Regions from separate parts of the Kosakonia sacchari SP1 genome, predicted to be linked through region 1. Evidence: predicted binding sites of a transcription regulator. Region 1 holds the regulator's gene; each other region holds the start of a gene.

Region 1 (7,235 bases):
GGGTGCTGTTTGTGGTGCTGGTGCTGCTGGCCTTCGCGCTGGTGCTGACGCTGAATGTGATGACCATTTTGCTCTCCGTCGCGGCGCTGGCGCTGGCGTGGGTTTACCCGTTTATGAAGCGTTATACGCACCTGCCGCAGGTGGTGCTCGGCGCAGCGTTCGGCTGGTCGATTCCAATGGCGTTTGCCGCCGTGAGTGAGTCTGTGCCGCTGAGCTGCTGGATCATGTTTCTCGCCAATATCCTGTGGGCAGTCGCGTACGATACGCAGTATGCGATGGTTGACCGTGATGACGATGTGAAGATTGGTATTAAGTCGACGGCTATCTTGTTTGGTCGTTTCGACAAGCTGATTATCGGGATTTTGCAGGTGGCTGTGCTGGTGCTGATGGCGTCTATTGGCTGGCTGAATGGGCTGGGCTGGACGTATTACGGGACGGTGCTGATTGCCGGTGCGCTGTTTGTTTACCAGCAAACATTGATTGCTGGTCGCGACCGCGATGCCTGTTTTAAAGCGTTTATGAACAATAACTATGTTGGGCTGGTGCTGTTTTTAGGGCTGGCGTTAAGTTATCTGCATTTGCCTTGAGTTTTTTCCCCTCTCCGTGAAGAGAGGGGAAAATTTACCCTCACGCTTCCGCTTGCGTCGCGCTCTCAATCGTCAGACGCACATCCGACGTTATCAAGTCCGCCAGCATCTGGTACACGTTTAAGGTACGTGCCGGATCCGCATCGCCGGTATCGCTGATATAACCTTCATCGCGCAGCGTCAGCACCAGCGTACTGAATACCGCTTTATCGAAGAACTCCGGCGCGTTGATGCCGTGCAGTACCGACAAGCGCTGCGCCAGCGTGCGGCTCTCTTTTTCCAGCGTGCTGCGGTTCATCGCCGGATTGGCGCTCAGTAGCCAGAAAGTAATGGCGTAACGCTGTAAGGTTTCGCGCGCGCCTGCTGCCAGCAGTTGCAAGGTGCGGGAGTGCGCCGGATTGATGCTCAGACGATCGTCTTTCACCGTCAACAAGCCCTGGCGCAGTAGCTCTTGCGTCAGGTTCTCCAGCACTTGTGCCAGCTCCGCTTTTTCCCAGCGCAGGAACAGCTCGGCTTTCAGCATCGGGTAGAGTAACTCGACGTAGCGCAGGATCTCGCTACGGGAGATCGCGCGGTGCTGAGTAACAATGGCTGCCAGCAGCGACGGCAGCATCAGCATATGCGCAATGTTGTTGCGGTAGTACGTCATCAACACCGCCTGCTCACGCGGCAGAATGATGATATCGCCGATGGTGTCTTTCTCGACTTCGAACTTGTTCATCTGCAGCGCGTGATCGATAAGCTCGCTGGCGCTGGCCGAAGGCGTGGTCGAATCTGGCGAATAAGGCACGTTGCGCATCAGCTCAAGATAACAGCTTAACTGCTCGGTCAGTTGCTCGCGCGTCAGTGAACGCTGGCGGGAGGCCAGCAGCGCGGTACAACACAGGTTCATGGCGTTAGCCGCACCGGCGTTGTTGATGCGCACCATCAGGTCAGCGGCAATGGTGTTCACCGTTGGCGTTAACCACGCCGGGCGGATGGATTCAATCGGATCGATGGCTTCGCGCCACTCCGGAACATGATGATTCAGGTAGTTCATCAGCGGGATCGGTTCGCCGAAGTTCACATAACCCTGACCGAGGTTACGCAGCTTGCTTAAGCCACGCACCATCTGCAACAAGCTCTCTTTCTCTTTCGTCGCGCCACGCAGCTCTTTGGCGTAAGTACCCACTTCCATCACGTGTTCATACCCGATGTAAATCGGTACCAGCGTGATGGGGCGCGTACCGCCGCGTAGCATCGCCTGGATGGTCATCGACAGCGTACCGGTTTTCGGATCCAGCAAACGCCCGGTGCGCGAACGTCCACCCTCAACGAAGTACTCCACCGAATAACCGCGGCTGAACAGCTCACCCAGATATTCACGGAACACGGTGGAATAAAGCTTGTTGCCTTTAAATGTCCGGCGAATAAAGAAAGCGCCCAGCCGGCGGAAAATCGGCCCGGCAGGCCAGAAATTCAGGTTGATACCAGCAGCGATATGCGGCGGCACCAGCCCCTGGTGATAGAGCACATAGGAGAGTAACAGGTAGTCCATATGGCTGCGATGGCAGGGCACATAGACAATTTCGTGGCCGTCGTGCGCCAGCTGACGTACGCGCTCGGCATTATGCACGTTAATGCCCTGGTAGAGACGGTTCCAGGTAAAACCCAGAATGCGGTCAGTCAGGCGGATCATCTCGTAGGAGAAGTTCGCGGCAATCTCTTCCATCAGCGCGATGGCGTTTTGCTGCGCCTTATCATGGGAGATCTTTTTGCTGCGCGCTTCATCTTCAACGGCGCGGGCAATCGCCTTTGAAGAGAGCAATTTGTTAAATAAATCCTGACGCGCCGGCAGGCGCGGGCCTACTGCGGCCAGACGCTGGCGGGCAAAGTGCATACGCGCCACGCGCGCCAGTTTCTGCGCGATAATTTTATCGGTGCCGTGCTCGGTCGCCATACGGCGCAGCGAAACCGGTGGTGAGAAACGCACAAAGCTGTCGCGGCCAAGCCAGGAAACAGCAAAAAATTTCTGGATGCCGTTCAGCATGCGCAGCGGCGGGTTAATTTCGCCTTTTTCGCGCCCGGGCGAACGGCCAAACATCACCGATACTGGCACCATTTGCACATCCAAATCGGGATGGCTGCGGTGTAAATCCAGGTAGTCGTGGAACAGCTTGATCGACTCTTCTTTCGGCGCGTAATAGGTGAACACGCGCGGGCCGCCGTGGATAAACACGAAACGCGGCAGCAACGCGCCGTCGATTTCCAGCGGTTCCAGGGGATCGGGCAGCTCATGCGCCAGACATTGCGCGCGTAAAGTCAGTAAGTCAGCCTTTGAGTTATAAGGCAGCACGTACATGATGGGGCGTGATGTATCGAGACCCAGTTCCTGTGCAGGTTCTGCGGGGATCGATTTACTTTTTACCAGCACGCTTAATGGTAAATTCAGTAATTTGTAGTAAATTCGTGGCCAGCCGGACATAAAGGATGTAAAGCCTCTGGTTAATAGTGCCATTGCGCCGCAAGAATATCAGAAAGCGCACATAATTTCTGTTGTACCGCTGCGCGCTTGCTGAGACATTGACGCCAATTTAATAAAAAGGTTCTTTTAAATGGCTAATAATACTACCGGTTTCACCCGGATCATTAAAGCCGCTGGATATTCCTGGAAAGGCGTTCGCGCCGCCTGGATTAATGAAGCGGCATTTCGTCAGGAATCCGTTGCGGTTATCCTGGCAATTATAATCGCTTGCTGGCTCGATATTGACACCATGACGCGCGTACTGCTGATTGGTTCTGTGACGCTGGTAATGATTGTCGAAATTCTGAACAGTGCCATCGAAGCCGTAGTAGACCGTATTGGTTCGGAATTCCATGAACTTTCCGGGCGGGCGAAGGATATGGGGTCGGCGGCGGTGCTGATGTCCATCCTGCTGGCAATGTTTACCTGGATCGCATTACTCTGGTCACATTTTGGATAACGCTTCCAGAATTCGATAACGCCATGGTTTTTTGCTTAAATTTGGTTCCAAAATCGCCTTTAGCTGTATATACTCACAGCATAACTGTATATACACCCAGGGGGCGGGATGAAAGCATTAACGGCCAGGCAGCAAGAGGTGTTCGATCTTATTCGCGATCGCATCACTCAAACCGGTATGCCACCAACGCGTGCGGAAATCGCACAGCAATTGGGGTTCCGTTCCCCAAATGCGGCGGAAGAACACCTCAAAGCGCTGGCGCGCAAAGGGGTTATCGAAATCGTATCTGGCGCATCACGCGGTCTTCGCCTGTTGCTTGAAGAAGAAGAGGACGATATTGGTTTGCCGCTGATTGGTCGCGTCGCTGCGGGTGAGCCGCTGCTGGCGCAGCAGCATATCGAAGGCCATTACCAGGTCGATCCGAGCCTCTTTAAACCTCACGCAGATTTCCTTCTGCGCGTTAGCGGCATGTCGATGCGTGACATTGGCATTATGGATGGCGATCTGCTGGCGGTGCACAAAACGCAGGATGTACGTAACGGCCAGGTTGTTGTTGCGCGTATTGAAGACGAAGTGACGGTCAAACGTCTGAAAAAACAGGGTAACACGGTCGAACTGTTGCCTGAAAACAGCGAGTTTTCGCCGATCGTCGTCGATCTGCGCGATCAAAACTTCACCATCGAAGGGTTAGCGGTCGGTGTCATTCGTAATGGCGCGTGGCTGTAACGCACATTCGCTCTGCTGCGGGGCTGATTCAGGTTCCGCAGCGATCTCTACTTTTCCCTCACTAATGTTCACATTCATACCATGCCTCTGCTAACCGCATCCGACAAAGCGCTCTGGCGGCTTGCGCTGCCGATGATCTTCTCGAATATCACCGTCCCGTTGCTGGGGCTGGTGGATACGGCGGTAGTGGGGCATCTGGACAGCCCGGTTTACCTGGGCGGCGTAGCGATTGGCGCAACGGCGACCAGTTTCCTCTTTATGCTGCTGCTTTTTTTGCGCATGAGCACCACCGGGCTAACAGCTCAGGCGTTCGGCGCGAAGAATGCGCCCGCGCTGGCGCGGGCGTTAGTCCAGCCTTTGCTGCTGGCGCTTGGAGCCGGTGTGTTAATTACTCTGCTGCGCACGCCACTTATCGATCTGGCGCTGCATATCACCGGCGGCAGCGAGGCGGTGCTGGAACAGGCTCGACGGTTCCTGGATATCCGCTGGTTGAGCGCACCCGCTTCGCTGGGCAATCTGGTATTGCTCGGTTGGTTGCTCGGCGTGCAGTATGCGCGCGCACCCGTGATATTGTTGGTGGTGGGGAACCTGCTCAATATCGTGCTCGATCTGTGGTTGGTCATGGGGCTGCATATGAATGTGCAAGGTGCAGCACTTGCCACGGTCATCGCGGAATATGCCACCTTCGCCATTGGCTTATGGATGGTGCGACACGTACTGGTGATGCGCGGCATTCCATTACTGACACTGAAAAATGCATGGCGCGGCGGCGTGCGGCGTTTGCTGGCGCTGAACCGCGATATCATGCTGCGTTCGCTGCTGCTGCAACTCTGCTTTGGTTCGATAACGGTGTTTGGCGCCCGACTCGGGGATGAGACGGTGGCGGCAAACGCGGTGCTGATGATGTTTTTGACCTTTACCGCCTATGCGCTGGATGGTTTCGCGTATGCGGTTGAAGCCCACTCCGGGCAGGCTTACGGTGCCAGAGACAGCAGCCAATTGATGCATATCTGGCGGGCTGCTTGCCGGCAGGCCGGTCTGGTAGCGCTGTTCTTTGCTGTTGTCTATGCACTGGCGGGTCAGCAAATTATCGCGTTGTTAACGTCGCTACCCGCGCTGCAACAGCTTGCCGGGCATTATCTGATTTGGCAGGTCATCTTACCGTTAGTGGGAGTGTGGTGTTATCTGCTGGACGGTATGTTTGTCGGTGCGACGCGCGCGGCCGAAATGCGTAACAGCATGGCGCTGGCGGCGGCAGGGTTTGCCGTTACGCTACTCACCGTGCCTGTCTTGGGTAATCACGGTTTGTGGCTGTCGCTCGCTGTGTTCCTTGCTCTGCGTGGGCTGACGCTGGCGCTGATATGGCGTCGCCACTGGCGTAACAACAGTTGGTTTGCTGCTACAGATTGTTGATCCCGCTTTATTTCTCGTCGTTGTGTACGATTTTTCTCGCCTCGTTTACGCTGCTTTTATCTTATTGGATGGTTAAAGATTCCGAATAAAATTCATAATGCCGAATCCCTGACTACAATAATCAGTACGTTCAGCACGGCGAGAACGTCATTTTAAACCGAACGATAAGGAGTCCATGATGAATAAAGACGAAGTCGGCGGTAACTGGAAACAGTTTAAAGGTACTGTAAAAGAGAAATGGGGCAAGCTCACCGATGACGATATGACGATCATTGAAGGTAAACGTGATCAGTTGGTGGGTAAAATCCAGGAACGTTACGGTTACGCGAAAGATCAGGCGGAAAAAGAAGTGACGGACTGGGAAACGCGTAATGATTACCGTTGGTAGCCAACACATCCCCTCAAATGTGTTAACCCTCTGAAAGGCTACCCTGCCCGAAGGTACAAGGATGTACCACCCCCCAGATTCCACATCTATGAGCTCGAACCGCATTCATTTGGCTTACAAGCTTCCAGATTTTGCGTTCTAATCGCATCCCTCTGTTTAAGCTTGCCTGACTTAGGGCTGTCGCAGTATGTGCTTGCTCGCCGTCGTTAAAAAGCGAAACCTGGCAAGTTGTGGCGTAGGTAATAAATAGCCGAAAAAAGACGAGAGACTATTATCGCGATTTTTTCTTTAGCGGGACGCTATGGTCATGCTGGCAATGATCGTGATGGCGGCAGGCTTCCACTTCCACACAAGCCGCACACAGACCATGGGCTTCAATGACATTATGGCGCAGGGCAAAACCCATTTTCGCCGCCAGCGCATGCATAATATCTTCCACGCCTTCGGCCTGTTCTTCTTTCACCGAACCACAGCGGTCACAAATGAACATCGCAGAAGTATGAGTCGGCTGATCAAAAAGATGACACAGCACATAGCTGTTCGTGGACTCAACCTTGTGGACAAATCCTTGCTCCAGCAGGAAATCAAGCGCGCGATAAACGGTAGGGGGCTTTGCTTGCGGCTCGCTTTCGCGCAGCAGATCAAGCAAATCATAGGCGCTGATCGCCCCTTGTTGCAGGCTTAGTAATCGCAATACTTCAAGGCGCTGGGGAGTCAGGCGCACATTGCGCTGCGCGCACAGCTTTTCAGCCTGCACTAACATCTCTTGCGAAGTGGTCTTATCCATTTGCGCTCTCTGGTCGGGGAAATAGAAACCCACACTTTACCATGTCCTGCCCAAAACACCGAGATCGCCGCCCGTAAACTCCTTTTCTCACTTTCCTTCCCGAAATGAATATCCTCTTCTATAAATATTGAGAGTTTCCTCAATAACTATAACGTTCATATATATCCTGTACGTTCACTTGATTTAGCTTCTTTTTTGGTCGTTGTTCGCAGCAATAGTGAATTCCTGTTTCTTTTAAAATAAACAGGCTTAAAAAACTCATCTGGCTACGAGACACATATTGTGAATAAAAAACGTAAACTTTCAGTGGTCGCTATCGCTGTCTCCTTCTTTGCGGCAAATCAAGCAGGAGCAGCCAATACCTGGGCAGA
Region 2 (7,235 bases), 1.9 Mb from region 1:
AACGAGGTGATTGCGTACATTAAGCAGGAGTTTGGCGGCAGCATTGATCTGCTTGTCTATTCGGTTGCCTCTGGCGTGCGTATTTGCCCGGATGGTACGCGTTACACCTCAACGCTTGGCGTGCGCGGGCAAGCTTTTTCCGGCCCGGGTTTTGACCTGGAAACCCGCAAGATGGTGAACCAGACGCTGGAACTGGTGACCGAACAACAACTTGCCGATACGGTAAAAGTCATGGGCGGGGAAGACTGGCAACGCTGGATTGATATGTTGTCGGCGGCTGGTGTGCTGGCCGAGGGATTCAAAACGGTGGCGTACTCTTATACTGGCCCGAAATCAACGTGGCCGCTCTATAAAGAGGGCGCGTTAGGCGCGGCGAAAGCCCATCTGCACGCAACAGCCGATCATCTTGACGCACAGCTCCAGCGCGTTAATGGTCATGCCTATGCGGTGGTGTGTAAAGCGCTGGTGACCAAAGCCAGCGCCTTTATCCCTATGTTTCCGTTATATATTACGTTGCTGTACAAGGTAATGAAGCAGAAGCGGTTGCATGAAACCTGCATTGAGCAGATGCACAGGCTGATGTTGAACCACCTTTACCCGCCAATGGGCAACGTCATCACGGATGACGAGCGGCGGATCCGCCTTGATGATTTCGAGCTGCGCCCGGATGTTCAGCAAGCTGTGGAGTTGCTAAGAAAACGGGTCACCACCGAGAACTTTAAAACCGTTGGTGACTTCGCCGGGTATCTCACCGAGTTTTATGCATTGAATGGCTTTTCAATGCCGGACGTGGATTACTCCTCTGAGCTGGATCTGCGCCAGCTGGTAAAAGAGTACAGCCACGCATAAGCATGCCTGATATGACAAATGCGCCCGACTGTCGGCGCATTTGTTGATGCAAATCGAGGTCGTTACAGTTTCTGTACGGTCTTTATTTCACGACAGGCAGATCGGAATAGCGTGTGGTATAGGCGGGGGAAAGCATTTCGCGTTTCATCGCCCAGTTTTTTTCAATTCCCTGTCCTGCAAACCAGACGCTTCCTCTTCCCGAGGTATTTAAACGATCAATGGTTTCCATCAGCAGCGCACTGTTCGCATAGGGGCGGTTTTCATCGAATAGATTGAGTTGGGCAACGCCGCTGCTGAAAAAATCTGCAAGCATCACACCAGCCTTCATATAGCGATGCCCCTCCCGCCATATCTGATCCAGCGAGCTTGTCGCAGCACGAATAATGTCGCGCGTATCATTGGTTGGCGTCATCAATGTCACGGATGCCTTGTTTCCGTAGTAAATGCGATTATCCGCATGCGGGCTGGTACGAATAAAAACGCTGATGAATTGGCAGAATTGATGTTCAGCGCGTAACTTCTCCGCCGCGCGTTCAGCATAGGCGCATATTGCCTGATGCATATCTGAATACTGCGTGATTCGCTTGCCAAAAGAGCGGCTACAAATAATTTGCTGCTTAGTCGGAATAAATTCATCAAACGCCAGGCATGATTCACCGCGCAGTTCCCGCACGGTACGTTCCAGCACAACATTAAAGTGTTTACGGATAACCCAGGTTGAGCTGTCGGCAAGTTGCAACGCGTTTTCAATGCCCATTAACGCCAGCTTTTTACTGATGCGACGTCCCACGCCCCAGACCTCCTGTATCGGCACACGAAACAGGAGCTTGCGCTGCCTTTCTCGGGAGGAAATATCCACAACGCCGCCGTAGCTGACCCACCTTTTGGCAGCATAATTGGCCACCTTGGCGAGGGTTTTCGTTGGTGCAATGCCAACGCCGGTTGTCAGACCGGTATTTTTCAGGAGCTGATCACGAATTTGGTGGCCGAATGCCTCAAGTGAAATACAGTTTGAAACGCCAGACAGATCGATAAAAGCTTCATCAATCGAATAAAGCTCAACGGCGGGGGTGATTTCAGACAGCGTCGACATAACCCGATTGCTGAGGTCGGCATACAGCGCATAATTTGAGCTAAATACCGTAACGTTCTGACGATGAAGCTCATCTTTGATCTTGAAGTAAGGCGCAGCCATGTCTATACCGAGATTCTTCGCCTCACACGATCGCGAAATAATGCACCCATCGTTGTTGGACACGACAACGACAGGTTTCCCCTGAAGATCCGGACGAAACAGCGTCTCACAGGAGGCGTAGAAGTTATTCACATCAACAAGCGCGAACATGTCGGTTTGATTTCAATGTAAATGTCACGACGCCGAAGATCTGTAACTCTTCCTCAGCATGGAAAACAATCGGCGCATAATGAACATTATGCGGGATGAGTTGAAGAACAGGGCGGGTCCGCAACTCCTTCACCGTGAATTCCCCGGCAACCGCCGCAACAACAATGTCACCATGTCCGGCGGTTAATGAGCGATCGACCACCAGCAAATCACCATCGCTAATCCCTGCACCGATCATCGAGTCTCCGCTGACCCTGACAAAGTAAGTCGCGCTGGGGTGTTTAACCACCAGTTTGTTTAAATCAAGCCGCTCTTCGACATAATCTTGCGCCGGGCTTGGGAACCCACAGGGAACGCGCTCAGCAAAGAGCGGAAGGGGAATGAGGTGATCACTCTCGGTCGATGGGATGAACTGCATGATGATGAACTCGGTTAACTGTATTTATATACAGTATTGCTAAATTCAGTCACTGATCAAGAGGCGCAGCGGGTCACATTTAGGAAATGTTTGAAGTAGCAAAGAATTTAGCTAAAAAGTCTCGCCAAAAGCTGGTACCTGAAAGCGGGGGAAAATAGACTGTTCTCCGTAGGGAAAATCTCATTTATGCCTGATGCAAGCGCATTGAAGCGTTCTCTTGCCGCGAGCCACTGCGTGTCGGTTTGTGAGCGGAGCCGAATCATCGGGTCCTGCGCGTAATTAGCGCCGCAAACATTTTAACGTGAACGCCTGGCGATGCGGGATACAGGCGCAATCCAAACAGATAATAAATACACACAGGAATGAATCATGATCAAAAAAATAACCTACGCATCGGCCATGCTGCTTGCGGCCTGCGCGAGCTTTAGCGCGAACGCAGTACCTAAAACCGCGGCAAATAAATGCCCGGCAGCGATGGATGTGGAGAGTGTTGAAATTCGCGATGGTCAGCAGCTTATGATCCTGACGAAAACGGCATTAGAAAACTATGAAATGGCGGTAGCCAAGGACGCTAAGTGCGTATCAATTTATCGTGATACATATCGGGCTAAATATCTCCCTGAGCTCAAGAAACTGGATGCCAGTACCTCGGAACCTGTCGTCAAATTAAAAACCGCGCCATTGCTGGCTGCTTTTGAAAACGTTATGCAGCCTGGCGTAGATATAAAGGAAACGGATAGCAGGGTTAATGCCTACTATGTTGTCGCAAATGCCTACCTTGAGACAGCGATGCCGGGTAAATGGAAAGTATCAGAAGATAGCGACGAAATGCGGGGCGAAAAAACGTATCTATATACGCTGGAGTCTGAGGATGTCGCAAAACTATCGCCCCCCTATAAACAAGCAAAGGCGACGATTCTGGTGATGCAGAAGGAAAAAGCGGGCGTGATTAGCGACCCGAAAATTATGTATTACGTTTCAGAGGGTCAATTAACGCTGCCTGTAGAAGGCGGTGAAATCGCGGCGAAATATGACGACGATGGAATCAGTCGCTATGACGGTACGATATGCAGTGATGACAATCGTGCTTTCTGCCCTGATCTGACCATTTACCAGATGTTTGCTTATCTGGATGTACGCAGTAGCCACAAGGCTATCATTGAGTTGCCGTTCTATATTGATGGCCCTTATCAATATCATTTTAAAACCACTGGCTTAATAACCCGGCGCACAACACCGGATTATTTGCTGCCAAAAAATGCAGGGAAATAGCACAGCATCATAAGTTCAGTCATGTGGGGGTTACTATTTTTCGCGTATTGAGGAGATGCTTAGATGTTAAATATTGCCAGAAGCACCGGTAATACCACTACCGGTGTACATATGTTACAACGCTTTAAAAATGGCTACCGCATTCGTTGCAATCGCGAGACGTTAAGGCGATTCACTTCCATCGATGTTAAGCCAGAATATCAGCATCTGTTCGGCGCAGATGGCGAGGGTATATACCATTCGGCCACCTTTCCGACTATTGCTGAAGGCGCGCAAGCCCTGTGCAGCTTCATCCAGACGGTTTGCGGCCTGGAGTGTCACTGGAAACCGTAACGGTTTTAGGGATTAGCTGTTTGCCTTGTAGCCAGCCCTGAAAGTACCCACTCCAGTGCAAGTCTCCTATGATTTTCTGTGTAGCCTGACGGGCTGCACACTATTCCCAGGAGATTCCTATGAGCACATCTTTATTCAGCAAAACCCCGATGGTCACGGTTCTCGACAACCGTGGCCTGATCGTCCGCGAAGTCTCGTATCATCGTCATCCCGACTCGCCGGACACCACCAGTGAGCGCACCACCCACCACCAGTACAACGCTCGTGGTTTTTTACTGCAGAGCGCAGATCCGCGCCTATACGACACTGGCCTTGCAAACTTCAGCTATCTGACTGGCCTGACCGGAAACGTTCTGCGTACACAGGGTGTTGACAACGGAACGTCCGTGGCGCTGAACGATGCTGCGGGTCGATCGTTTATGACAATCAGCAATATTGACACCGCTGACGATGGTACAGAAAACAGAAATCAGGCCGTGACCCGAACCTGGCAGTACGAGGACGCTTCGTTGCCGGGCCGCCCGATAAGTATCACCGAGCAGGTCAACGGTGAAGCTGGCCGCATTGCAGAGCGCTTTGTCTATGCCGGTAACAGCGATGCGGAGAAGGCGCAGAACCTTGCCGGACTGGTTGTTAGCTATTACGACACCGCAGGTCTTATACAGCGCGACAGCGTTGCTCTGACGGGCGTGCTTCTCTGTGTCACCCGCCATCTGCTGAAAGATGCGGACGACCCGAACACGGAGGTCAACTGGCAAGGTCAGGATGCTTCCGCATGGAACGACGTGCTGGAGGCGAAAACCTATATCACTCTGACAACCTCCGATGCCACCGGGGCAATTTTGTCGACCACCGACGCAGCGGGTCATCAGCAACGTATGGCGTACGATGTGGCTGGAATGATGTCCGGCAGTTGGCTGACAGTGAAAGGTGGCACAGAACAAATTATCGTGAAGTCCCTGACGTACTCTGCGGCGGGTCAGAAGTTGCGTGAGGAGCACGGTAATGGCGTGGTGACGACATACCTTTATGAACCGGAGACGCAGCGCCTGGTCGGGATAAAAACGGCGCGCCCGGAGGGTCATGTTTCCGGTGCGAAAGTGTTGCAGGATCTACGTTATGAATATGATCCAGTGGGCAATGTGCTTAGCATCAGCAACGATGCGGAAGAGACCCGTTTCTGGCGCAATCAGAAAGTCGTACCTGAAAATACCTACAGCTACGATAGCCTGTATCAGCTGATTAGCGCCACCGGGCGTGAGATGGCAAATGCCGATCAGCAGGGCAGTAATTTACCGTCCTTCATTGTTCCCCTTCCGACAGACAGCTCTGCATATACTTGTTTTATCCGCACCTATCGTTATGACAATGGCGGCAACCTGATCCAGATACGCCACAGCGCACCCGCGACGAACCACAGTTACACGACCGATATTACCGTCAGCGATCGCAGTAACCGGGGAGTATTAAGCACACTGACCACTAATCCGTCTGATGTGGATGCCCTGTTCACGGCGGGTGGACAACAGAAACAGCTGCTGGCGGGGCAGCCCCTGGTCTGGACGTCGCGTAACGAGTTACAGAGGGTGAGCCCGGTGACGCGTGACGACAGCGCAGACGATCAGGAAAGCTACCGCTATGACGGCGGTAGCCAGCGGCTCCTGAAAGTCGGCATACAGAAGACCAGCGGTAGTACGCAGACGCAGCGAGTGCTTTACCTGCCGGGGCTGGAGCTGCGAAGTACCACAAACGGCGCTGCAGAAGAAAGCTTGCAGGTGATTATCGTCGGCGAGGCCGGACGGGCGCAGGTGCGTGTGCTGCACTGGGAGAGCGGCAAGCCCGCAGACATCGCGAACGACCAGACACGCTACAGTTACGATAACCTGGTCGGCAGCAGCCAGCTTGAGCTGAGCGGAGAGGGTGAAATCATCAGCATGGAAGAGTATTACCCGTACGGGGGAACCGCTCTCCTGACGGCGCGCAGCCAGGCCGAAGTAAATTACAAAACCATGAGGTACTCCGGCAAAGAGCGTGACGCTACGGGGCTGTATTACTACGGGTTCCGCTACTACCAGCCGTGGACGGGGCGATGGCTGTCCAGCGATCGGGCAGGAACGCTTGATGGGCTGAATCTCTACAGAATGGTCAGAAATAATCCTGTGACCTTGAGCGATAAAGACGGATTAATGCCGCGGAAGGCGCTGGATGACGAAGAGCAAGGATCCAGTCCGTCAGCGTCCATTTCTGGTAATACGGAGATAAAAAACAGTAAAAGAAACGACAGACGACGCAGAGTATTTAGCCCTGAAGAAATGAGCCAGGCGCTGGAAGCCCTGCGCGTGAATCCGTCTGAGAAGAGTGAACCCACACCGATCACCGCTTCTCCGGTGGAAGAGAGCGCAGCGGAAATTTCGGCAATTTCGACGGATGAAGCGCTGGCTCAGGCAGATGACGTAACGGAAAGTAGCCTGACAGCAATGGCCAGCAATACCCGGCGTAAAAGAGGGCGCCGAGTCTTTACCGAAGAGCAAAAAAAGGAAGCAATAGAAAAAATCAAACAAAGCGATTTTAAAGAACCCGCTGAAAATGTTCAGGGGGAGCATATGGAAAGTGCGGTGGCACTTCATTCCGTGTCAGAAAACAGCATCAAAGCCGTTGATGAGGCCGCCGCTATCGCGCCGAAGAAACCAGAGATGATTTTACTGGAAGGGATAGAAATGCCATTGGCCAGCGCCGAGGCAATGGCGACGAATTTTTTAAAAAACACGGTAAAAAGAAAAGCGAAACATGATAAAGGATGGAATCTTAAACTTTCTCTTGAAAATATAGGCAGAGCCGCACTGGTGGGGCATGAAAACAATGTGAGAGATTTTATTGACTTCTCACAGGATATTGCCAAAAAAATTAATACCAATGCGATTTCAGAGAGTGAATTTATTGATGAATTAAAATTTTATATGCAGCGATATAAAGCGCCAACCAGCTCGCAGTTGTTACATTAAATAGGGGAGCAGGCCA
Region 3 (7,235 bases), 1.2 Mb from region 1:
GTCGTACATATTTGCCACGCGGGTATTGTTACGATCAACCGCCAGGATGTATTGCGTCAGATCGTTGGTGCCAATCGAGATAAAATCAACGCGGTTCGCCAGGTGCGACAGCATAAACACCATTGACGGCACTTCCAGCATCACCCCAATACGTGGCTTAGGGATGGCGTAACCGATCATCTCTTCCACTTCGCGCCCGGCGCGCTCAATTAGTCTGCGCGCTTCATCGATTTCGTCGATGCTAGTGATCATCGGCAACAGAATGCTGAGATTCCCGGTAGCCGCATTGGCGCGCAGCATGGCGCGCACCTGCACCAGGAAAATTTCCGGCTGGTCGAGGGTAATCCGAATGCCGCGCCAGCCAAGGCAAGGGTTCTCTTCGCTGATGGGCATATAAGGCAATTGTTTATCCGCACCGACATCCAGCGTACGCAGCGTCACGGGCTTATCGTTAAACATCTGCAACATGCCCTGATATTGCGCCACCTGTTCCTCTTCGGACGGGAAACCGCTTTGCAACATAAACGGAATTTCGGTGCGATAAAGCCCAATACCGTCGATGCGGCTGCCAAGTTTCTCTTCATGTTCCGGGCTTAAACCCGCGTTCAGCATCACTTTCACCCGCTCGCCGCTTTTTAGCTGCGCAGCCAGGTTCACATCATCTTCGGCAAGGCGGCTGAGTTCATTCTCTTCGCTGATAAGCCGCTGGTATTCCTGCAACAGCACCGGTTCAGGATCCACCAACAACTCGCCGCGATAACCGTCCACCACCAACATACGACGTTGCAGCACGGCGGGCTGAATATCCGCCCCCATTACCGTCGGGATGCCAAGCGCGCGCACCATAATTGCCGCGTGCGAGTTTGACGCACCATCGCGCACCACCACGCCCGCCAGCCTGTCGTGCGGCAACTCCGCAAGCGTAGTGGCGGAGAGTTCCTCGGCAACGAGGATAAAGCGCTCTGGCCAGCTGTTTGGCCCGGAAATGGAGTCATCGAGGTGGAATAACAAACGCTGGCCCAGCGTGCGCAAATCGCCTGAGCGTTCTTTCAGGTAGCCATCGCTAAGCGCTGCGAACTGTTCAGCAAAACTTTCAATAACGGTTTTTACCGCCCATTCGGCCACCACGCCCCTGTCGACTTCTTCAAACAGCTCACGGCGCAGGCGTGCGTCGGAAAGCAGGTGCGAATAGAGATCGAAAATTGCCGCCGTCTCTTTTTGCGCTCCGGCGGCGAAACGTTTGCTGTAGCGGCGAAATTCATTGGCAGCTTCTTCCAGAGCGGCCGTGAGCCTTTCGCGCTCAAGCGAGGTATCAAGGGTCGAGGCCGGATAAACCTGCTCCATTAACGGCAGTGTTTCATCGACCCAACCTTCAGCGATAGCGACACCCGGCGCTGCCGGTAAGGCGCGAATTCGTGTCTGCCGATACTGACCAAACAGCGCGTTTAATTGTGACTGGGAGAGAATGGCCGCCATCTGGGTGGCAAGTGTAACCAGAAAGGACTCTTCGCTTTCATCGTACTGGCGTAGCTCGCGCTGTTGTACCACCAGCACACCAAGCAATTGACGGCGCTGAATAATAGGTACGCCAAGAAAAGCGCGAAAGCGCTCTTCTTTAACAGCGGGGATATATTTAAAACTGGGGTGTTTTTGCGCATCCGCCAGGTTGATGGGTTCCGCCAGCCTGCCTACCAGACCGACTATCCCTTGATCGAATGCGAGCGTGACGGTGCGACCACGCGGCTTTTTTAAACCGCGCGTCGCCATCAGGTAATAACAACGCCGGTCGTGATCTGCGAGATAGACCGAGCACACTTCGGTTTCCATCGCCAGACAAACGTCGGTAACCAATATTTCCAGCGCTTCGTTAAGGCGTGGCGCGCTGGCGACTTTCTCAACTATTTCTCGCAGTCGGGTGAGCATAATATGGGTGGCTTAACCTCGTTTACGTCGCCAGGCAGGCGCACTTTGCGGCTTCGGAGGCGTTTCCTGAAGCGACATCACCGCGCTTGCAAACTCTTTCATCACCCGCCGGTAGACATCGCGTTTAAACGACACTACCTGGCGAACAGGATACCAGTAGCTCACCCAACGCCAGCCATCAAACTCGGGCGTACTACTGGTCTGCATGTTGATCTCACTGTCGTTACCTATCAACTGCAAAAGAAACCATTTTTGTTTCTGGCCGATACAAACCGGCTTTGTGTCCCAACGCACCAAACGTTTCGGTAACTTGTAACGCAACCAGTTACGCGTAGAAGCAAGGATACGAACATCTTTACGACTTAAGCCCACTTCCTCGAACAGTTCCCGGTACATTGCTTGTTCCGGAGACTCGCCAGGGTTAATTCCCCCCTGGGGAAACTGCCATGAGTGCTGTCCAAAGCGTCTGGCCCACATGACCTGACCTTGTCGATTACAGATTACGATTCCAACATTTGGGCGGTAGCCATCGTCATCAATCACCGGACTACCTCAAAAAAAGTCTGAATAAAGCGATTGTTTCACACTCCCGGAAAACGGTAAACCACTCTATGACAGGGATACGAACGAATAACATTTGAATAACTCACAGTAATCATCAAAGTTATAAACAGAAAGCAATGCTGACGGCGGTTTTTATTCACCTTTTCTGTGGATAGAGTTGTGAAAAAGTATGGAATTACCCAGGGAAAACCCGGAACAGTCTGAATAGACACGTTCTACGAAAAAGAAATAAAATACAGTAATTCATGCAGTTAAATAGCTTTTCAACTGATAATAGCCCCATAATGTGATGATCATCACCTTAAGGATCCTGCCGCTGATGAAAGATCGAACAGAGCCGAATTTATCCACAGATTATGCCAATAAGTTAGGCACATTTTGTGCAGAATTTCGATTTTCATCGCACGTCAAGGCTGTAAATCGAAACAGTAGTGACACTTTTCCCCAGTTATCCCACTTTTCTGTGGATAACATGGTGTAAGATCCTGTTTATTGTCAGTGACCAGATTTGGAAAACCCAACACGTCGTTGCGCAACTCACGAAAACCATCTCAAAATCACCTTATAAATCATATAACTGCTCACACCATGCAGAAAAAGGTACACTGCCTGGCTACGGTGCAAAACTAGCGGTTACTTTTTAGACAAAAGGTTTTTAACATGTTCGCGTTGGCTCCTTTCACTTCACCGCCTGAATCAGAAGCGCAATTGCTGGCCCAGGCGCAGCGCCTGGCGGGCTACACGCTCGGCGAACTGGCCGCGCTTTCAGGCTTGCCCGTTCCGCGCGATTTAAAGCGTGATAAAGGCTGGACAGGTGTTCTGCTGGAACTGTGGCTCGGTGCCAGCGCAGGCAGTAAACCCGAACAGGATTTTGCCGCGCTGGGCGTTGAGCTAAAAACCATTCCGGTCGATAACCTGGGACGCCCGCTGGAGACCACGTTTGTTTGCGTGGCTCCCCTTACCGGCAACAGTGGCGTCGTGTGGGAAACCAGCCATGTAAGACATAAGCTCAAGCGCGTCTTATGGATCCCAATTGAAGGTTCACGTGAGATCCCGATAGCGGATCGTCGCGTCGGATCACCGCTGCTCTGGAGCCCAAATGCAGAAGAAGAGCAGCAGTTACGGCTCGACTGGGAAGAGTTGATGGACTTGATTGTGTTAGGCCAGGTTACCCGCATTACCGCCCGTCACGGCGAAGTATTGCAACTGAGGCCAAAGGCGGCCAACAGTAAAGCGCTGACCGAAGCCATCGGCGAACATGGCGAAACCATACTTACCTTGCCGCGCGGCTTTTACCTGAAAAAGAACTTCACTGGTGCACTGCTGGCGCGCCACTTTTTGCTCTCACCGCATTAAATTTTTGCCTAAGCCACAGCGGTGCTTATAATTAGCGCTTCTTTTTTTGGCAGGACTTTATAGAGATGTTATTTGCATGGGTAACCGATCCCAACGCCTGGCTCGCGCTCGGTACGCTGACGCTGCTGGAGATCGTTTTAGGGATCGACAATATTATTTTCCTCTCTCTGGTGGTTGCGAAGCTGCCTACCGCGCAGCGTAATCACGCTCGTCGGTTAGGTCTGGCTGCGGCGATGATCATGCGGCTGTTACTGCTGGCATCTATCGCCTGGGTGACAAGGCTGACACACCCGCTGTTCAGCGTGTTTGATCACAGCGTTTCCGCCCGCGATTTGATCTTGTTCCTCGGTGGGCTGTTCCTTATCTGGAAAGCGAGTAAAGAGATCCACGAATCGATCGAAGGGGAAGAGGAAGGGTTGAAGACCAATGTGCATTCGTTCTTTGGCGCGATTGTGCAGATTATGCTGCTGGACATTATTTTCAGTCTCGACTCGGTGATCACGGCGGTGGGGCTGTCCGATCATCTGTTCATTATGATGGCGGCCGTAGTTATCGCCGTTGGCGTGATGATGTTTGCCGCGCGTCCGATTGGCGAGTTTGTTGACCGCCATCCGTCGGTCAAAATGCTGGCGCTGTCGTTTTTGATCCTCGTCGGCTTTACGCTGATTCTGGAAAGCGTCTCCATCCATGTACCGAAAGGTTACATCTACTTCGCCATGTTCTTCTCCATCGCGGTTGAAACGCTCAACCTGATGCGAAATAAGAAGAATCCGCTGTAAACAAAACGCTTCCTCAACCGGGGAAGCGTTTTTTAGCTTTGATCTGCCTTTAACCACTTTTTTCAGATTATCCTGCTTTTTCGTCTCCAGACAGCAAGTTATTACTAAACTTGTTGTCAGATGCATGCCACCAGAGGATCAGAACGATGAAGAAATGGGCAGTGATTATTTCCGCAGTGGGGTTAGCTTTCGCCGTTTCCGGATGCAGCAGTGATTACGTGATGGCGACAAAAGACGGCAGGATGATCCTGACGGACGGTAAACCGGAAATTGACGATGATACCGGGCTGGTCAGCTACCGCGATCAGCAGGGTAATAAGATGCAGATTAACCGCGATGACGTATCCCAGATTATTGAACGCTAAGAAATTGCTATAAAGGTCAGTCACCTGCTGGCCTTTATTTGATTTTTCTCTTTCCCTTTTTCCTCCCCTCTGCCATGTTTATATTCCTTTGTCAGGTCAACTGACGTTGTACTTTTAAGGAAGCCGGCTATGCAGTATCACCGTATCCCCCACAGTTCGCTTGAAATAAGCACCCTGGGGCTGGGCACTATGACGTTTGGTGAACAAAACAGCGAAGCCGACGCCCATGCACAGCTCGATTACGCCGTCAGCCAGGGCATCAACCTGATTGACGTTGCAGAGATGTACCCTGTTCCGCCACGTCCGGAAACGCAGGGTTTGACGGAAACCTATGTCGGCAACTGGCTGGCGAAACGCGGCAACCGGGAAAAACTGGTTATCGCCTCCAAAGTCAGTGGCCCAAGCCGCAACAACGACAGCGGTATTCGCCCGAATCAGGCGCTGGATCGCAAAAACATTCGCGTCGCGCTCGATGACAGCTTAAAGCGCCTGCAAACCGATTATCTCGATCTCTACCAGGTACACTGGCCGCAGCGCCCGACCAACTGCTTTGGCAAGCTGGGTTACAGCTGGGTTGATAGCGCACCGGTCGTGACGTTGCTGGAAACACTGGAGGCCCTGACCGAGTGCCAGCGCGCCGGGAAAATCCGCTATATCGGCGTTTCAAACGAAACGGCATTTGGCGTAATGCGTTATCTGCAACTGGCCGAGAAGCATGAGCTACCGCGCATCGTGACAATTCAGAACCCGTACAGCCTGTTAAACCGCAGCTTTGAAGTGGGTCTGGCGGAAGTGAGTCAGTATGAAGGTGTCGAGTTGCTGGCTTATTCTTGCCTGGCGTTTGGTACGCTAACCGGCAAATATATCAACGGTGCGAAACCCGCTGGCGCACGCAACACGCTGTTTAGCCGCTTTACGCGTTACAGCGGTGAGCAGGCGCAAAAAGCGGTCGCGGCGTATGTGGATATCGCGAAGCGCCACAATCTGGATCCGGCGCAAATGGCACTGGCTTTCGTGCGGCGTCAGCCCTTCGTCGCCAGTACCCTGCTGGGCGCGACGACGATGGAGCAACTGAAAACCAACGTGGAAAGTTTGCATCTCGATCTCAGCGCAGACGTGCTGGCTGAGATCGAAGCGGTGCATCAGGTTTACACCTACCCGGCACCGTAACGGTTAACGGCGGCGCTGCCAGATCCACAGCGCCGCAATTGCCAGCGCGAAAATCACGCCAAAGCCAACGCCAGTACCAATTACCGGTACGCCCGCTTTCACCGCCAGCGAGTACAGGCCCAGCATCAGCAACATAGCCATGTTTTCACCGAGGTTCTGCACCGCAATCGCATTGCCCGCGCCAACCGACTCTTTACCAATGGCTTGCAACAAAGCATTCAGCGGCACTACAAAGAAACCGCCCAACATGCCGATCAACATCAGCACGCCGTACGCTGGCAGTAATGCGTGCTGCAAGGAGAACAGCACCACCGCCACGCCAATAAGAATGCCGGCAGGCATACAACGCGCCACGGTTTTCAGTGTAACCAGCTTCGCCGCCAGACCGGCACCAGCCACAATCCCGACGGCGACCATCGCGTTAAGATACGTTGGCGTCGCGTTATCGGTGATCCCAAGCGCCACTGGCACCCACAGCACCAGCAGGAAACGCAGCGTCACGCCCGCGCCCCAGAACAGACTAGTCCCGACCAGCGAGAAGCGCGTTTCACCGTTGCGCCACAGGCTTTTACAGGCGTTAAAGAAGCTGGATGTCATCGGTGTAAAGCGCCAGGATTGCCCCGGACGCGCAGCAGGCAGCTTCGGGATCAGCAGATTGGCGACCACCGCTCCGGCATACACCAGCGCACAAACAGCAAGCGCTGCCAGCACATGCCAGTCGGCCAGCACACCGCCGGCCATCGAGCCAAGTAAAATGGCGGCAATGGTCGACGACTCCATCAAACCGTTCGCTTTCACCAGCTTATCGCCGGTGGTGATTTCACCGAGGATGCCGTACTTCGCCGGGGAATAGGCGGCCGCGCCAATGCCGACTAACAGATAACCGACAAACGGATTGATGCCGACGCAAATACTCGCCGCGCCAATCAGTTTCAGGCCGTTGGCGAACATCATCACCCGGCCTTTGGCGAAGCTGTCGGCGACCTGCCCGACAAAGGGTGCGAAAAGAATGTAAGCGCCCACAAACACCATCTGCAAAATCGGCTGGCTCCAGTCGGGATAAAACTCCGCTTTCAGC
Region 4 (7,235 bases), 710 kb from region 1:
CGCGACCAGGTTGGCAACATTCTGATCCGTAAACCAGCCACCGCGGGCATGGAAAACCGCAAGCCGGTAGTTCTGCAAGCACACCTTGATATGGTGCCGCAGAAAAATAACGACACAGTACACGATTTCACTACCGATCCGATTCGCCCGTATGTCGACGGGGAATGGGTTAAAGCGCGCGGCACCACGCTCGGCGCGGATAACGGCATCGGCATGGCTTCCGCGCTGGCGGTGCTGGCAGATGACAGCGTTGAACACGGTCCGCTGGAAGTGCTGCTGACCATGACCGAAGAAGCGGGCATGGATGGCGCGTTTGGTCTGCAACCTAACTGGTTACAAGCGGATATCCTGATCAACACCGACTCTGAAGAAGAGGGTGAAATCTACATGGGGTGCGCAGGCGGTATCGATTTTATCACCACCCTGCCACTCACCCGCGAAGCCGTACCGGGCGGGTATGAAACCTTTAAGTTGACGCTGAAAGGGCTGAAAGGCGGCCACTCTGGTGCCGAAATTCATGTCGGTTTAGGTAACGCCAACAAACTGCTGGCGCGCTTCCTGGCCGGCCACGCGGCGGAGCTGGATCTGCGCCTGCTGGATTTCACTGGCGGTACGTTGCGTAACGCGATTCCACGCGAAGCAATTGCTGTTTTCGCCATTCCGGCAGACAAAGCCGCGCAGCTGAAAACGCTGGCCAGCGAATATCAGGCAATCCTGAAAAACGAGCTGGAAGCCAAAGAGAAGAATCTGGTGGTACTGCTGGACAGCGCAAGCAGCGATAAAGCGGCGCTGACCACCGCCTCGCGCGATATGTTTGTGCGCCTGCTGAACGCGACGCCGAACGGGGTTATTCGCAACTCTGACGTCGCCAAAGGCGTGGTAGAAACCTCGCTGAACGTGGGCGTGGTAACGCTGCAAGACGACAACGCCGAGATCATCTGCCTGATCCGCTCGCTGGTAGATAGCGGGAAAGATTATGTGGTGAGTATGCTGGAATCACTGGGTGCGCTGGCAGGCGCGAAAACCGCGCCGAAAGGCGGCTACCCTGGCTGGCAGCCGGACGCGCGTTCACCGGTGATGGCGCTGGTACGCGAAACTTATCAGCGTCTGTTCAATAAAACCCCGAACATTCAGGTGATCCACGCGGGTCTGGAGTGCGGTCTGTTCAAAAAACCGTACCCGGACATGGACATGGTATCGATTGGGCCGACCATTACCGGCCCGCACTCACCGGATGAGCAAGTGCATATCGAAAGCGTAGGCCATTACTGGACCCTGCTGACCGAGCTGCTGAAAGCCATTCCGGCGAAATAAGCCTGTTGTCCGCGCCGCCCGGCGCGGACATTTTCCTCAACTTTACACTGCCTTAAATGCCATCCCTTTAAACGCGCGCAGCGGGTTTCTCCCCGTTCAATCTGCTGGTGAAACAATCGACGTTCCGATTTCAGCCTCGCGCGTCAGCGTCCTTTATTTGTTCCAGATGATGAGCAATCAGTAAGGTTGCCAGCCGTTTATTAGAAAGATTTTCTGAAGCGAGATGGCAAAGAGAATTGTCCGTATCTCCTTTAATATGTGAGCAAATAAAAGAGATCGGCAGACGAAATCCGGGGCTATATGAGAAATATCAGAGCCTGGAGAAATGCTTTTGCAGTAACGTGGAATAAATGTCGGGGACAACAAAGAAGCGTGTAATAGATCCGTAGCGTAATTTTATAGCCCCAACACCAGTTGCCGTTCCAGTTGCGGATCGAGCAGCGTGACATGCAACCCGACCAGCCGGACACCGCGCCCGCTACGGCGGTCATTCCAGGTTTTTTGCGCCGTCGCCAGTAAATCCTCTTTATTTAAGCGCGGCCAGACATGCTCCTGAGTCGTAAGCTGGAAATCATTAAATTTCAGTTTTACTCCCTGGCGAGCAATTAACAGATCCGGTTTCACTTTTGCTAACCGCCGCTCAAGCTCAGGGTACAAATGTTCAATAATCGCTTCGCACTCTTCCCAGCTGTGAATATCTTCCGCCAGCGTCCGCTCCACGCCCACGGATTTACGCAGCCGTTCGCTGTTAATTTCCCGCTCGTCAATGCCCTGGCTGCGCTCCCATAAAATACGGCCAAATTTACCAAAGCGTTTAAGCAACATGGCCAGGTCGCTCTTTTGCACATCTTCACAGGTCCGCAGCCCGAGCGTTTCCAGCTTTGCCGCTGACACCTTCCCCACACCGGGGATTTTGCCGAGCGGTAACGTGCGCAGAAACGCCGGGACATCAGCAGGAGTAATCACATATTGCCCGTTGGGTTTGTTGAGATCGGAGGCAATTTTGGCGAGAAACTTCACCGGCGCAACGCCCGCCGACGCAGTCAGTTGCGTTTCATTAAAAATGGTCTGGCGAATTTCCTGCGCCATCAGCGTCGCCGAACCGTGGCAGTGCGGGCTATCGGTAACATCAAGGTAGGCTTCATCCAGCGAGAGCGGTTCAATAAGCGAGGTGTAGCGGGAGAAGATATCGCGGATCTGGTTAGATGCTTCTTTATAAGCGTCAAAACGGCCGGACAACAACGTAAGGTGCGGACAAAGTTTAAGCGCCATCGCTGTTGGCATCGCGCTGCGTACGCCAAACTTGCGCGCCGGATAGTTCGCCGTGCTGATCACGCCGCGTTGTACCCGGCTACCGCCGATAGCGATGGGAATATCGCGCAGGGCTGGGTTATCGCGCATCTCTACCGCCGCGAAAAAGCAGTCCATATCAACATGTATGATTTTGCGCATGCGTACGCCCTCACAGAACACTGGATAAGCATACAGCACATTTACAGCAATTGAGAAGCCAGCATGTAAATTCGGCGAAAAGAGGGGAATATAAGCGGCAATTCAGGCTTTTTACTCGCATAATAGTCGCCAGCTTTCGGCCAAGCGTTTGATACGTAATCCTCAATCTTCTTTGCGCGAGACAAAAGCGAAGCCAATGAAAAGGCAGCGTGAAAGACGATGTAGATTGGGGCTTGCGAAAAAATGCCGTAATGCTAATGTGGGCGCTCCAAAACAGAATAGTCTGAATTTTGGGCTTCTTTTGCCGTCCTGGCAATGTGGTATTAGCTTTATCAAGGAAACAAGTAGTATGCGCAAAATCGCATTATTTATTGCGATGCTTCTGCTTCCGTGCGTCTCTTTTGCTGGCCTGGTGAGCAGCAACGGTTCAGTAACGCCGGTCAGCAAAGAATATAAGCAGCAGTTGATGGGGTCGCCGGTTTATATCCAGATCTTCAAAGAAGAGCGCACCCTTGATCTTTACGTCAAGATGGGCGAGCAATATCAGTTGCTCGACAGCTACAAGATTTGTAATTACTCCGGCGGGTTGGGCCCCAAGCAGCGCCAGGGTGATTTTAAAAGCCCGGAGGGTTTCTACTCCGTGCAGCGCAGCCAGTTGAAGCCGGATAGCCGCTTCTATAAAGCCATTAATATTGGGTTTCCGAATAACTACGATCGCGCCCACGGCTATGAAGGCAAATACCTGATGATCCACGGCGCTTGCGTATCTATTGGCTGCTACGCGATGACGGATTCCGGTATTGATGAGATCTTCCAGTTTGTTACCGCCGCGCTGATCTTCGGGCAGCCGAACGTGCAGGTAAGTATCTATCCGTTCCGCATGACCGACGCCAATATGCAGCGCCATAAATACTCAACCTATGCGGATTTCTGGAAGCAATTGAAGCCGGGTTATGACTACTTCGCCACCACCCACCAGCCGCCGGTTGTCTCGGTCGTGGATGGTCGCTATGTGGTTAGCAAGCCGCTGAACACCGCTGTTCAGCCGCAGCTGGCGTCAAACTACACGCTCCCCCAGGCAAAATAATGCCCACTCACCTGGCATAATCTTTTGCCAGGTTTCATTGCCGGTTAACGGCTGGGTGGCAATCACGGTAACCACATCATTTGGTGTGGTTTCCCGCTGAAAATCAATTTCCACATCCTGATCCAGCAACTTCGCCACGCCAAACGGCGCACGACGGGTGATCCAGAACAGATTGGTCGAACAAAACGCCATCACATAACGCCCGTCCGACAGCAGCATATTAAAAACGCCCTTCTCGCGCAGCTCCGTGGCCAATGCCGCAATGTATTTAAACACCGCCGCCATATTGCCCGGTGTGCGCGGGTAGCGTTCGGTCAGCTTGTGCAGCAACCAGCAAAAACCTTTTTCGCTATCGGTTTCGCCAATCGGGCGGAAATTACCGGTCTCCAGCGATTTATAACCCGTAAGCTGCCCGTTGTGCGCATAGGTCCAGTTGCGCCCCCATAGTTCGCGGGTAAACGGATGGGTATTTTCCAGCGCCACTTCGCCACGGTTCGCCTGGCGAATATGGGCAATCACTGAACGGGATTTAATCGGGTAGTCCTGCACTAATTTCGCAATAGGGGAATTAAAACTCGGTTGCGGATCTTTGAACGTGCGACAGCCCTTGCCCTCGTAAAAGGTAATGCCCCAGCCATCTTTATGCGGCCCGGTTCCGCCGCCACGCTGGACGAGACCGGTAAAACTAAAGCAGATATCGGTTGGCACATTTGCGCTCATACCGAGCAGTTCGCACATACACACCCCCACACAGCGCCCTTATCAGAGAAGGCGTAATTGGTGCAGCCAGTTGGCATACGGACAGTGCGTCGATTAACTGTACCTAAACAGAATTTCGCGCACTGCCGGAGTCAAAAAGGCAAAAAGCCTTCCTTAAGCCTTAACCATCTCTTTTTCAATCAACTGAATCAGGATATGAATCACCTTAATGTGAATTTCCTGAATACGGTCAGCATAACCAAAATGCGGCACGCGAATTTCAACGTCTGCGCTGCCCGCCATCTTGCCGCCGTCTTTACCGGTCAGGGTGATCACTTTCATCCCCTTCTCACGCGCTGCCGCAACCGCTTTGATCACGTTGCCGGAGTTACCGGAAGTGGAGATCCCCAGCAGCACGTCGCCTTCGCGGCCAACGGCTTCCACATAACGGGAGAAAACATAGTCGTAACCGAAGTCGTTGCTGACGCAGGAGAGATGGCTCACGTCAGAGATGGCAATCGCCGGGTAACCCGGACGGTTTTCACGGTAGCGCCCGGTTAACTCTTCTGCGAAATGCATCGCATCACAATGCGAGCCGCCGTTACCACAGGACAACACTTTGCCGCCGGCTTTAAAGCTGTCGGCCAGCAATACCGCCGCGCGCTGAATAGCGTGAATATTGGCATCATCTTTCAAGAAGTTCGCCAGCGTTTCGGCCGCTTCGTTCAGTTCGTTACGAATAAGATCCTGGTACATGAGGATATCCTTCAGCATAAATGTAAATAACACTGCGCAGTGTACCGGATACTATTCCAGGCGAGAAGTTAAAGCCGTAGCGCCCCGTCGTTTTCATTTTCCGTGCGTAAAAAGCCCTCAACAATGTGAACCAGGTTGTAATTATTTTGTAAACACATTGCTAAAAGAAATCACATCCACTACAACCAATACATCACAAGTGGTCAGACCTCCTACAAGCAAGGGAGCTTTTCTTTATGATGATTTTGAGCATTATCGCAACGGTTGTTCTGCTCGGCGCGCTGTTTTACCACCGCGTTAACCTGCTGCTCAGCAGCGTGATCCTGCTGGCGTGGACCGCCGCGCTGGGCGTTGCGGGCCTGTGGTCTATCTGGCTGCTGGTGCCGCTCGCGATTATTCTGGTGCCGTTTAACCTGCCGCCGATGCGTAAAGCGTTGATTTCCGCACCAGCCTTCCGTGGTTTCCGTAAAGTGATGCCGCCGATGTCGCGTACCGAAAAAGAGGCCATCGACGCCGGGACAACCTGGTGGGAAGGCGATCTGTTTCGCGGTAACCCGGACTGGAAAAAACTGCACAACTATCCGCAGCCGCGTCTGACTGCCGAAGAGCAGGCGTTCCTCGACGGCCCGGTGGAAGAAGCCTGTCGCATGGCGAATGACTTCCAGATCACCCATGAAATGGCCGATCTGCCGCCGGAACTGTGGGCGTTCTTAAAAGAGCACCGCTTCTTTGCGATGATCATCAAAAAAGAGTACGGCGGGCTGGAATTCTCGGCTTATGCCCAATCCCGCGTGCTGCAAAAACTCGCGGGTGTCTCCGGTATTCTGGCGATCACCGTCGGCGTACCAAACTCTTTAGGCCCTGGCGAACTGCTGCAACACTACGGCACCCAGGAACAAAAAGATCACTACCTGCCACGCCTGGCGCGTGGGGTGGAAATCCCCTGCTTCGCGCTGACCAGCCCGGAAGCGGGCTCCGATGCAGGTGCCATTCCGGACACCGGCATCGTCTGCATGGGGGACTGGCAGGGCGAGCAGGTGCTCGGTATGCGCCTGACCTGGAACAAACGCTACATTACGCTCGCGCCAATCGCGACGGTGCTGGGCCTGGCGTTCAAACTCTCTGACCCCGATAAGCTGCTGGGTGGCGACGAAGAATTAGGCATTACCTGTGCGCTGATCCCCACCTCTACACCGGGCGTGGAAATTGGCCGCCGTCACTTCCCGCTGAACGTGCCGTTCCAGAACGGCCCGACCCGCGGCGACGATATCTTTGTGCCGATCGATTACATTATTGGCGGGCCGAAAATGGCCGGTCAGGGCTGGCGTATGCTGGTGGAATGTCTGTCGGTTGGTCGCGGTATTACGCTGCCGTCCAACTCCACTGGCGGCGTCAAATCCGTCGCGATGGGGATTGGTGCGTACGCTCATATCCGCCGCCAGTTCAAAGTGTCGATTGGTAAAATGGAAGGCATCGAAGAGCCGCTGGCGCGCATTGGCGGTAACGCCTACGCCATGGATGCAGCCGCATCGCTGGTGACCTACGGCATTATGCTCGGTGAAAAACCGGCGGTGCTTTCGGCAATCGTTAAGTATCACTGTACCCACCGTGGTCAGCAGTCAATCATTGATGCAATGGATATTGCCGGCGGTAAAGGCATCATGCTCGGCGAGGGCAACTTCCTGGCGCGTAGTTATCAGGGAGCGCCGATCGCTATTACCGTAGAAGGCGCGAATATCCTCACCCGTACCATGATGATCTTCGGCCAGGGCGCTATCCGCTGTCATCCGTATGTGCTGGAAGAGATGGCCGCTGCGCAGAATAACGACGTGGACGCCTTCGACAAACTGCTTTTCAAACATATCGGCCACGTCGGCAGCAATAAAATGCGCAGCCTCTGGCTCGGCCTGACACGCGGTTTAACCAG

What was found. Region 1 encodes LexA, which represses DNA repair genes until DNA is damaged. Its sites were predicted from a motif close to TNCTGTATGTACATACAGNA; they were not measured.
Region 2: a site for LexA is predicted at 2,629-2,648, ahead of umuD (translesion error-prone DNA polymerase V autoproteolytic subunit). Genes of this name have one in related genera too.
Region 3: a site for LexA is predicted at 2,899-2,918, ahead of mutH (DNA mismatch repair endonuclease MutH). Genes of this name have one in related genera too.
Region 4: a site for LexA is predicted at 2,785-2,804, ahead of dinB (DNA polymerase IV). Genes of this name have one in related genera too.

What each region holds. Positions count from the first base shown of each region.
Region 1 covers NZ_CP007215.2:4,551,433-4,558,667, reverse strand. Annotated here, with positions in the region: gene ubiA (4-hydroxybenzoate octaprenyltransferase) at 1-587, shown strand, start outside; gene plsB (glycerol-3-phosphate 1-O-acyltransferase PlsB) at 628-3,051, opposite strand; gene C813_RS44500 (diacylglycerol kinase) at 3,182-3,550, shown strand; gene lexA (transcriptional repressor LexA) at 3,659-4,276, shown strand; gene dinF (MATE family efflux transporter DinF) at 4,358-5,689, shown strand; gene C813_RS44485 (CsbD family protein) at 5,868-6,077, shown strand; gene zur (zinc uptake transcriptional repressor Zur) at 6,349-6,864, opposite strand; gene traF (conjugal transfer protein TraF) at 7,147-7,235, shown strand, end outside.
Region 2 covers NZ_CP007215.2:2,646,098-2,653,332, reverse strand. Annotated here, with positions in the region: gene fabV (enoyl-ACP reductase FabV) at 1-849, shown strand, start outside; gene umuC (translesion error-prone DNA polymerase V subunit UmuC) at 932-2,194, opposite strand; gene umuD (translesion error-prone DNA polymerase V autoproteolytic subunit) at 2,178-2,612, opposite strand; gene C813_RS35460 (hypothetical protein) at 2,982-3,884, shown strand; gene C813_RS35455 (hypothetical protein) at 3,948-4,217, shown strand; gene C813_RS35450 (RHS repeat domain-containing protein) at 4,337-7,219, shown strand.
Region 3 covers NZ_CP007215.2:899,144-906,378, reverse strand. Annotated here, with positions in the region: gene ptsP (phosphoenolpyruvate--protein phosphotransferase) at 1-1,923, opposite strand, end outside; gene rppH (RNA pyrophosphohydrolase) at 1,936-2,466, opposite strand; gene mutH (DNA mismatch repair endonuclease MutH) at 3,148-3,843, shown strand; gene C813_RS27265 (TerC family protein) at 3,909-4,622, shown strand; gene ygdR (lipoprotein YgdR) at 4,769-4,987, shown strand; gene C813_RS27255 (NADP(H)-dependent aldo-keto reductase) at 5,117-6,157, shown strand; gene lplT (lysophospholipid transporter LplT) at 6,161-7,235, opposite strand, start outside.
Region 4 covers NZ_CP007215.2:3,841,935-3,849,169, forward strand. Annotated here, with positions in the region: gene pepD (cytosol nonspecific dipeptidase) at 1-1,314, shown strand, start outside; gene dinB (DNA polymerase IV) at 1,711-2,766, opposite strand; gene dpaA (peptidoglycan meso-diaminopimelic acid protein amidase) at 3,116-3,853, shown strand; gene C813_RS41250 (class II glutamine amidotransferase) at 3,824-4,591, opposite strand; gene lpcA (D-sedoheptulose 7-phosphate isomerase) at 4,727-5,308, opposite strand; gene fadE (acyl-CoA dehydrogenase FadE) at 5,545-7,235, shown strand, end outside.